Regions from separate parts of the Pseudoalteromonas sp. NCCP-2140 genome, predicted to be linked through region 1. Evidence: predicted binding sites of a transcription regulator. Region 1 holds the regulator's gene; each other region holds the start of a gene.
What was found. The regulator LexA, encoded in region 1, represses DNA repair genes until DNA is damaged. The targets are predictions, from matches to a motif close to TACTGTATNNNNATACAGTA.
Positions count from the first base shown of each region.

Region 2: a site for LexA is predicted at 1,428-1,447, ahead of uvrD (DNA helicase II). Genes of this name have one in related genera too.
Region 3: a site for LexA is predicted at 1,615-1,634, ahead of NFU46_RS03535 (SulA-like leucine-rich domain-containing protein). Genes of this name have one in related genera too.

Region 1 is NZ_BRCZ01000011.1:28,151-31,438, reverse strand. Features, by position in the region: gene coxB (cytochrome c oxidase subunit II) at 1-626, opposite strand, end outside; gene lexA (transcriptional repressor LexA) at 1,064-1,681, opposite strand; gene NFU46_RS17180 (PaaI family thioesterase) at 1,843-2,280, shown strand; gene NFU46_RS17175 (hypothetical protein) at 2,288-2,668, opposite strand; gene NFU46_RS17170 (hypothetical protein) at 2,827-3,288, shown strand, end outside.
Region 2 is NZ_BRCZ01000022.1:13,828-17,115, forward strand. Features, by position in the region: gene NFU46_RS20325 (peroxiredoxin-like family protein) at 1-504, shown strand, start outside; gene NFU46_RS20330 (YacL family protein) at 537-905, opposite strand; gene NFU46_RS20335 (hypothetical protein) at 1,028-1,252, opposite strand; gene uvrD (DNA helicase II) at 1,512-3,288, shown strand, end outside.
Region 3 is NZ_BRCZ01000001.1:755,852-759,139, forward strand. Features, by position in the region: gene NFU46_RS03530 (S9 family peptidase) at 1-1,355, shown strand, start outside; gene NFU46_RS03535 (SulA-like leucine-rich domain-containing protein) at 1,658-2,095, shown strand; gene NFU46_RS03540 (YchJ family protein) at 2,136-2,615, shown strand; gene NFU46_RS03545 (alpha/beta hydrolase) at 2,612-3,288, opposite strand, start outside.

The DNA of each region.
Region 1 (3,288 bases):
GCTTCATTGATAAACCCAGGATTTGCATCCTTTTTAACCGCAAAATCAGGCACCCACCATGAATGAATTACATCGTCTGAGGTCATTAAAAAGCGAACTTTTTTATTGATAGGAAGTACTAGCGGTTTATCTACTTCAAGCAAATAATGCTCAGTTTTCTCTGCTTGGTTGTCTATTTGATCTTTAGGAGTAGATAGAATCGAGTAATAAGCAATGTCTTCACCCATGTACTCGTAATGCCACTTCCATTGTGAGCCAGTCACTTTAATGGTGATATCGGCTTTAGAGGCATCTTCCATGGCAATTAAGGTTTTTGTGGCAGGCACAGCCATGGCGATTAAGATGACAAATGGAATGGCAGTCCAAAGTATTTCAACTTTTGTACTTTCATGAAATTGGGCAGGCTTGGCCCCTTTGGATTTACGGTGGTGTATTAAAGCCCAAAACATCACCGCAAATACGATGATGCCGATTACACAGCAGATAATAAATATCGTCATGTGTAACTCATAAACATTATTACTTATATCGGTCACCCCTTTACGCATATTGTATTGGCTATTTGCCAATGCAAGCTCAGGAAGTGCAAACAATATAAGCCACAAGGCGTAACGCAGTTTACCCATGTGACGGCTCCTTTAGATGCTATTGCAAGACGCAAAGCGAAAAGGCGATACAACAAGGTGCCCATTCGTTTTTCTTATTGTTCAGAGCGACTACGTATCATTTTGACCCACTTATGATACCGACCCCATGACTAACACCTCGCACATTTTTGTGTCTTTTTATTAATTAGGTGTTAATACAGTGTATTAACCAATTAGTTAAAAAATAACCAATAAGCAAGTTTTAATGATAATAAATGTTTATTTTGGTGCATAAATAACAACTATAATCAGCGCGTTATTTAATGTTTAGGAGTAAGAACGAAATATAAAAAGAGAGGAAAACTGCGCCATATAAGGCTTTAAATGAAGAGTAAGGATTCACAAATCCTAATTAAGTAGTAAAATTTCAGCGGCGCACCAAATTGAGTCAATTTAATGCACCAAATTGGGAGCGTTTACATCCAGTCAGCGTTACGAATAACACCTACCGCTAACCCCTCGATGTTGAACGACTCATGCTCAAGGTCAACCTCAATAGGCGAAAACTCTTCGTTCTCAGCGTGTAAAAGTACTTTGCGACCCGCCTTTTCTAGACGCTTAACTGTTACATCTTCATCGACTCGAGCTACAACTACTTGCCCGTTTTCAGCAACTTGTGTTCTGTGTACTGCAAGCAAATCGCCATCCATAATACCAATGTCTTTCATACTCATACCATTTACACGCAGTAAGAAATCGGCAGCAGGTTTAAATAATGAAGGATCAACTTGGCAGTGACTTTCAACATGCTCTTGCGCCAAAATAGGTTCACCAGCTGCAACACGGCCAATTAAAGGTAAGCCTAGTTGCTCTGGCTCATCTTCTTCAATTAACTGAATACCGCGACTCGCCCCAGGCTTCATTTTGATCATGCCTTTTTTTGCCAGTGCTTTTAGGTGTTCTTCAGCAGCGTTGGCACTTTTAAAACCCAATGTTTGAGCTATTTCAGCACGCGTAGGTGGCATGCCTGTATCTTTAATAAAGACTTTAATTAGTTCTAAAATTTGCGATTGGCGTTTAGTTAATGGGCGCATACAACTGGTTTTCCATACAGTACATTTAACTGTGAGTATATACAGTTATTTGAAAATCGCAAATTTAAATTAACCCCATCATATTGCTACAAAACTAACATTGAACCACACCGAAAGATGCCATAAGGTATTATCTTTAATTAGCAGGCTAAGGAAACACAATGAGTATTTGGCACCAACCAATCACGTTAGAGCTTTGCAAAGAGCTAGAACAAGGGATTACCGGTCAAGGCACTTTAATGAAAACTATGGGCATTGAGGTAACTGAAATTGGCGATGATTATTTAATGGCAACCATGCCTGCTATTCCTGAGCATCATAACCCTATGGGCATGGTCCATGGCGGAGCAAACGTTGTATTAGCAGAGACAGTGGCAAGCTATGCAGCCAATTTCGTGGTTGATTTCAAAAAGTTTTATGCTGTTGGCCAAGAAATTAATGCCAACCACATGAAAGCGTCACGCAAAGGAACGTTAACAGCAACTGCGAGACCGCTGCATTTAGGTAAGCGAACTTCTGTTTGGGATATTAAAATTACCAATGCCGCAGGAGAGCTTTGCTGCGTATCAAGAATGACCGCAGCTGTTGTAGAGCGATAAATTCTGGCTATTTTTCGACAGGATAAATAGTAATTTCAATCCCTGCGCCAATTGCAGAGATACGTAACAAGGTATCGGCATGCAGGGGTTGGTTAAAGCATTTAGGCGAATTACCTGATTCAAAGCCTATATCAAATGTACGCTTTGAGCACGATAACCACTGTTTTAATGCATTGCGCGAGCAAGACTCAATAAGCTCGCAAAGCTGGTTAATGGCTTTATCTGGAGAGCTGATATCTGCGGTTGCTTCAATACGTGCTAGTTGGCGGTATTCATCTTGGTCATAATGTAAAACCATGGCGTTTTTCTTCAAATCAGCAACAAGCGCACTAATATCGTGCTTTGACTCAAGCTCCAGATCTACATTTAAAAATTGAATTTCCGACATACTCTCGTTTTTACCCTCTATTTATATCGACTGAAACTTTAACTCAGTTTTGTATATATACCAAATCTAGAATACAGTTAATGCGACATTATGCCGCATTGGCAATCTAGCTAAACAACCTAAAATAGCGCCCACATAACAATAATAACGGGGTAATAATGAATAAACGCCTGTTTAAGTATGCTCGTAAAGGGCATAAATGGCTTGGCTACTTACTTGCTTTGCAGATCTTTTTTTGGCTCTTAGGTGGGCTGGTAATGAGCTCATTACCACTTGAAAAAGTGCATGGTAAGCATCTGGCTAATCGCAGTTTAAGTAGCCCATTTTTATTGTCGGACTACCCTGCTTCAATTGATAAAATAACAGCGCAATTCGAGCAAATCGAGGGTATTAAATATAGCCATTTTTTAAATACCCCGATTATAGAAGTTACATCCTCTAGCGGTACGTTTACTTTTGATAGCAGAACAGGTGCTAAAATGCCTGCACCGAGTAAAGCGCAAATCATTGAAAATGCGCAAGCTCACCTGCTTATTGACGCAAAAATAACGCAAGCGCAGTTATTAACAAAAGGACCTAGAGAAGTCGGTCACAAAGCCAATGTTTGGCAAGTTAGCTTC
Region 2 (3,288 bases), on a different contig from region 1:
AATGTTGAATTGAAAGACCAATATGGTAAAACCGTCTCGCTAGCTCAGCGCTTTAAAGAGAAAACTACCGTGCTGATTGTTTATCGTGGTGGCTGGTGCCCATATTGTTCAAAACAATTGGCCAGCGTGCAAAAAATAGAGAAAGAATTAGCAAGCTTAGACGCGCAATTAATTGCCGTTTCGCCAGACAGCCCTGAAAAACTCGCTGAAACAAAAATTACAGCTCCTAGCTATCAATTGCTTTCTGACGACAGCCTCAATTTGGCGCAAACGTTAGGTTTAGCATTTTATTTAGATGACAAAACAGCAAAGATTTACCGCAATAAGCTTGGGGTTAACTTTGTCTCGTTAGAAGGTGAGCCAAAAGTAGCACTGCCAGTACCCGCAGTATTTGTGATAGATACAAATGGGTTAGTGCATTTTCAATACGCCAACCCAAATTACAAAGTACGCTTAACAGAAGATTTATTACTAGCCGCTGTTAAATCAGTGAGCGAGCAATAAGTTAGCTACCGATAAGCAGAACATGTGTCTGCTTATCGGCTTTGTGTAAATTCTTGCCAAGATTCAATTAAATCGACAAAATCTTCAAAGCCACAGCCACTGCATAAGCCTTCTTCTTCAAGCATTAAATCATCATCTTGGTAGGCAACTAAGTCTTCGTTGTCTTGATGTAATGCATGCGCTTCGAATAGCGCTTCGTCTTTACTTAAGATCAAATCAATTTCTTGACCTTGTAAGGTTAAAGGCTCATGACTGCTTTTAACAGCAGAGATCAACGCTTGCACCATCGCAATTTTTTCTTTTCCGACTTCTTCGTTTAGCCAACGGCCTATGATGGCGTGTTCAGAGGAAATTTTAATGCGTAAACCGCTAATAGGGTCGCGGATAAATTGATATTCCATGGAGGGTACTCTTAATACGTTATCTGCTAATTATACCGTTTGCAGCTAAACGTAGCGAGTTTTGTCATCTTAAAACAACTCGAGCGCCTAAGTGACGCTCGAATTTGTGCTATTTAAAATAGCTAGAGTCGCGATTTGAAGCGCGCAGCATCAATAATCGCCCATAGGTATACGATTGGCAGTAAAATAAAACCAACTGCCACATAAATTAGTGCACCACTAATAACCCATGCTAAAAAGAATGCAATAGCCGCCATTAAACGACCTTGTACCAATTGCCCTAAACCGGGAAAAAAGATATTACATATTGCTGCGATTACATTACCGCCAGAACCTTGCTCTGCCATACTAACCTCTGTAGTTTTTAATGATTATACTTTTTATAATCACACTTTATGCCAACTTATTATGACTTACAAATCAAAGTGTTAAAAAGTAGCGTTATTTTGATTTTAGTTCTTTTAGCTAAAAATCGGTCAAATTCACAATTTTTATACTGCAATTTTAATGACTTGCCAAAATAGCTGTTTATAAAAACAGTATTTTATTTAGCCTTGCATAAACACCTGTTATACTCCACCCATTATAGATTGAAAAGGCGTAACGATGGACGTTTCTGAATTACTCGATGGCTTAAATGACAAACAACGGGATGCAGTCGCAGCCCCATTGCAAAATATGCTGGTACTTGCAGGTGCAGGTTCTGGTAAAACTCGAGTACTTGTTCATCGCATCGCATGGCTCATGCAAGTTGAGCAAGCTTCTGCATACAGCATCTTTGCGGTAACCTTCACTAACAAAGCCGCGAAAGAAATGCGTACCCGTGTAGAAGAAACGTTAAAAGCACCGGTTGGTGGTATGTGGATTGGTACCTTCCACGGCTTATCTCATCGGATTTTACGCGCCCATCACCGTGAAGCGAACTTGCCTGAAAGCTTTCAAATCTTAGATTCTGACGATCAACAACGTATGATCAAACGCTTACTCAAAGCGATGAACATCGATGATAAAAAGTGGCCAGCTAAACAATTTGGTTGGTATATCAGCGCGAAAAAAGATGAAGGTCTGCGCCCTAAAGACATTCAAGCCTACGATATTAATGAGCAAATGATGCTGAAAGTCTATGCTGCATATCAAGAGGCTTGTGACCGTGCAGGTTTAGTCGACTTTGCAGAAATACTGCTGCGCTGCTACGAAGTACTTAAGAATCACCCTACTCTTTTACGTCACTATCAACAGCGTTTTGCCCACATGCTGGTAGACGAGTTCCAGGATACCAATACAATCCAGTACGCTTGGTTAAAATTACTCGCAGGTAACACCAACAGTATTATGATCGTAGGTGATGATGACCAAAGTATCTATGGCTGGCGTGGCGCAAAAATTGAGAATATCAAACGCTTCTTAACTGACTTCGAAGCCGAAACCATTCGCCTTGAACAAAACTACCGTTCAACGGCAACAATATTAAAAGCGTCAAATGCGCTGATCAAAAACAATGCTGAACGCATGGGCAAAAGCCTGTGGACTGACGGCAATGATGGTGAGCCTATTTCTGTTTACGCTGCGTTTAATGAATTAGACGAAGCGCGCTTTGTTAGCAGCAAATTACGTAGCTGGCTAAATGCAGGTAATGCATTACAAGACGCCGCCATTTTATACCGTAACAATGCGCAATCTCGTGTACTCGAGGAAGCAATGCTACAAGAAGGCTTAAAATACCGTATTTACGGCGGTATGCGCTTCTTCGAACGTCAAGAGATCAAAGATGCACTGTCGTATTTACGTTTAGTGGGTAACCGTCAAGATGATGCTGCTTTCGAGCGCGTTATTAACACTCCAGCCCGCGGCATTGGTGATAAAACGCTAAGCCATATCCGTGATTGCGCGCGCAATGAATCATTGCCACTTTGGTATGCCGCAAAAGCAATTGTAGAGCAGCAGCACTTATCTGGCCGTGCAGCGAGTGCCGTCACAAAATTCTTAGAACTTGTTGAGCATATCGAAGATAAAATCAGCGATCTCACTTTAGAAGAGCAAGCGAAATATGCCATTCAAACCTCAGGGTTAATGGCAATGTATCAAGCTGAAAAAGGTGAAAAAGGCCGTGCCCGCGTAGAAAACTTAGAAGAGCTTATTAGTGCTTGTGGTCAATACGAACTCCCTGAAGATGAAGAGTTCAGCTCACCACTACAGGGATTTTTGGCTTATACCTCACTAGAATCTGGCGAAGGCCAAGCTGATGAGCACGAAGACGCAGTGCAAATGATGACATTACACTCAGCAAAAGGCCTAGAATTCCCACTGGTATTTATGGTTGGTGTTGAAGAGGGCATGTTCCCATCACAACAAAGTAATGAAGAGTCTGGTCGTTTAGAAGAAG
Region 3 (3,288 bases), on a different contig from region 1:
ATGTTGGTGCGATCAGCCCTGACGGTCGCTTTATTGCTTTATCGAAAAACAATTCGAACAAAGACAGTGATGTGTTTATTCTCGATACGCGTAAAAAAACACTGAAACCAGAGCTCATTACCCGTCATGACGATGACGCTAAATATGGCCCCGAAACCTTCTCAAGAGACAGTAAATCATTGTATTACTCAACCGATGCCAAAGGTGAATTTGCAGAAGTGTGGCGCTATGACTTAACGACTGGCGAGCACAGCCCAGCCCTCAAAGATGAGTGGGATGTGAGCTTTATTTACTTCTCTAAATCTGGCCGTTATCAAGTAAGCGGTGTTAATGCTGACGCAAGCACTAAAGTGTCGATAATTGATACCACCACCGGTAAAGGTATTGCCATGCCATCGCTGCCAGCTGGTAATTTACGTGGTGTGAACTTTTCAGCTGATGAAAAGACCATGGCGTTTTATTTAAATTCAGATACCTCGCCAAGTAACCTATTTGTTTGGCAACTCGGTGAATCAAAAGCTAAACAATTAACCAACACATTAAGTGATGCAATTGATCAAAATGACTTGGTTGAAAGCACAATTGTGCGCTTTAAAAGTTTTGATGGTTTAGAGATCCCTGGGGTTTTATATAAGCCTAAGCAAGCTAATAGCAACAACAAAGTACCAGCTTTAGTTTGGGTGCACGGCGGTCCTGGCGGACAAAGTCGCACAGGATATAGTGCAATGCAACAGCATCTAGTCAATCATGGTTATGCCATTTTTGCAGTTAATAACCGTGGCAGCTCAGGCTATGGTAAAACCTTCTTTCATTTAGATGATAAAAAACACGGCACTGACGATTTACAAGATATTGTTTACGGTAAAAAACACCTGCAAAGCCTAGATTGGGTTGATGCTGATAAAATTGGCATCATGGGGGGCAGCTATGGTGGCTTTATGACCGCCGCAGCACTTGCCTTTGAACCTGAAGAGTTCAAAGTAGGCATTAATATATTTGGTGTAACAAACTGGGTTAGAACCTTAAACTCGATTCCACCATGGTGGGAAAGCTTTAAAAAGGCACTGTATGATGAAATGGGCGACCCAGCGACAGACGGTGAACGTCACCGTGCCATTTCGCCACTATTTCATGCTAAAAACATCACCAAGCCATTAATGGTGATCCAAGGTGCTAACGACCCACGCGTTTTACAAGTTGAAAGCGATGAACTTGTTGCCGCTGTAAAGGCAAATGGTGTGCCTGTTGAATATGTATTATTCGATGATGAAGGCCATGGTTTTACTAAAAAAGAAAACCGCATAAAAGCCTCAAATGCATACCTTGAGTTCTTAAATACCTACTTAGATAAGTAGCAAAATTGCAAAGATAAAGAGCCGGTATTATGCCGGCTTTTTTATGCAAAACACCTGTATAGAATCAAAATTTAACAGTTTACACAGTACTGTATAAAATACTGTATATCTTTACTGGTAAATTTTTCACCTTTTCCAACCTTCAAAATAAAACCATAAACCACTGTTTAATAACAATTAAATTATTTTGACTAAAATAAAACTGAATCATTGGTTAAAAAATAGCAAAAAAGTACTTGCGCAAAAACACTGTATAAACTACTGTATACACATACTGTATAAACAACCAGTGAGTGAAAGTTATGTTACAGCCAATTACCTTAAGAACAGTTAAAAGCTACCAACAAGATAACGATAAAGCGTCTGTTAATTTAATTCAGATTGAAGACGAAATTTCAGCAACTTTTGAGCTATTAAAAGTATTGCATCATTACAATAGCCAAAATGCATGGACACTATTAATTGCTCCTGATCATGTTCCTAGTAAAGCTTTACTAGATTCGTGTTCGATTGATACCAGCAAACTACTTGTGATCAGACAAAAACATTTAGTTAATCTTGAGTATGTTCTTAGTTCAGCATTACATAACGGTAATTTTGCTGCTGTGATCACATGGACAGATATTGTAAACAATCATCAACTTGATTCGATGAACTTAAACCTTGAGCATGCATCTGCTAAATTTTATTGTTTTACAAAAAGCGCTCAATTAAACAATTTAGTACCGCAGCCACAATAGGCTTGTTAAAATAACAATTTATAGTTTTAGGTAAGTTGTTATGACATCACTCACACACTCCCTTTGTCCTTGTGGCAGCGAATCGACTTACGAGCTTTGCTGCCAGCCTTTTCATACCGGTGCAAGCCAAGCTGATACCCCAGAGCAACTTATGCGTTCTCGTTTTAGTGCATACGCGCTAAAAGATGCAAAATATGTATTTAGTACTTATGCACAAAGCCAGCAAGCCGCGAACCCTGTTCGCGAAATTAAAGATTTTGCTAATAGCTGCCGTTTTACCAAGCTAAGTGTTTTAGATACTGAACATAACGAGCAAGAAGGTTTTGTAGAATTTAAAGCTAATTACTTTTATCAAAGCTTGTATTGTGAGTTACACGAGAAGTCGCGTTTTATTAAAGAAGATGGCCTATGGCGTTACCTAGATGGTGATATAACGCCAGTTGCAGATATTAAAATTGGCCGTAACGACGAGTGCCCTTGTGGTAGCGGCAAAAAATATAAAAAGTGTCACGCTCTTTAGTTATCATTAACCTGGTAAATCCAGTCTAAGGCTTGGGTAATCGTTGTTGGGAATGCCGTTGCATGGCGTGCCTGAGGAATAACAAATAAATTTGTCGTAACCAGCGCGCCGCTTTGTTTAGTAATTTTAGCTGCTAATTGCCTTGCGCCCGACACCATTTTTTCGCCTTCGCTTTCTTCAAGTTCTCCCACTGCGATGTAAACTTTTGTTGTGTTGGCAGCTGGTTTTACAGCCATAGCTAATATTGAGTTTTCTTTAAACCACACTGAAGGACTGCCGATAATATAATTTGAAAAAAGCGAAGGCTCAGTGAATAAGGTATAAGCCGCAAATAAACCGCCAAGTGAGTTACCGACTAACGTACTTTTTTGGGTTGTTCTGAAGTCGGCCTCAATATAAGGCAATACAGTATGTTTTAGGTAGTTTAGATACTGACTTGCTCCGCCAGTTTTACGCTGCCAATTTTTATCTTCAAATGGCGTATAGTCATAAATACGGCTATTAAGTCCAGATACACCTTTTTGATATCCTACTGCAACGATAATTACCTCTTCTATAGTCCCCGAATTCATCATAAAGCGACTAGCACCAGAGGTAATTGGCAAACTGTAGTTTGCATCTAACAGGTAAACAACTGGGTAGCGCTTCTGGTTTTGCTTTTGGTAGCTGCGTG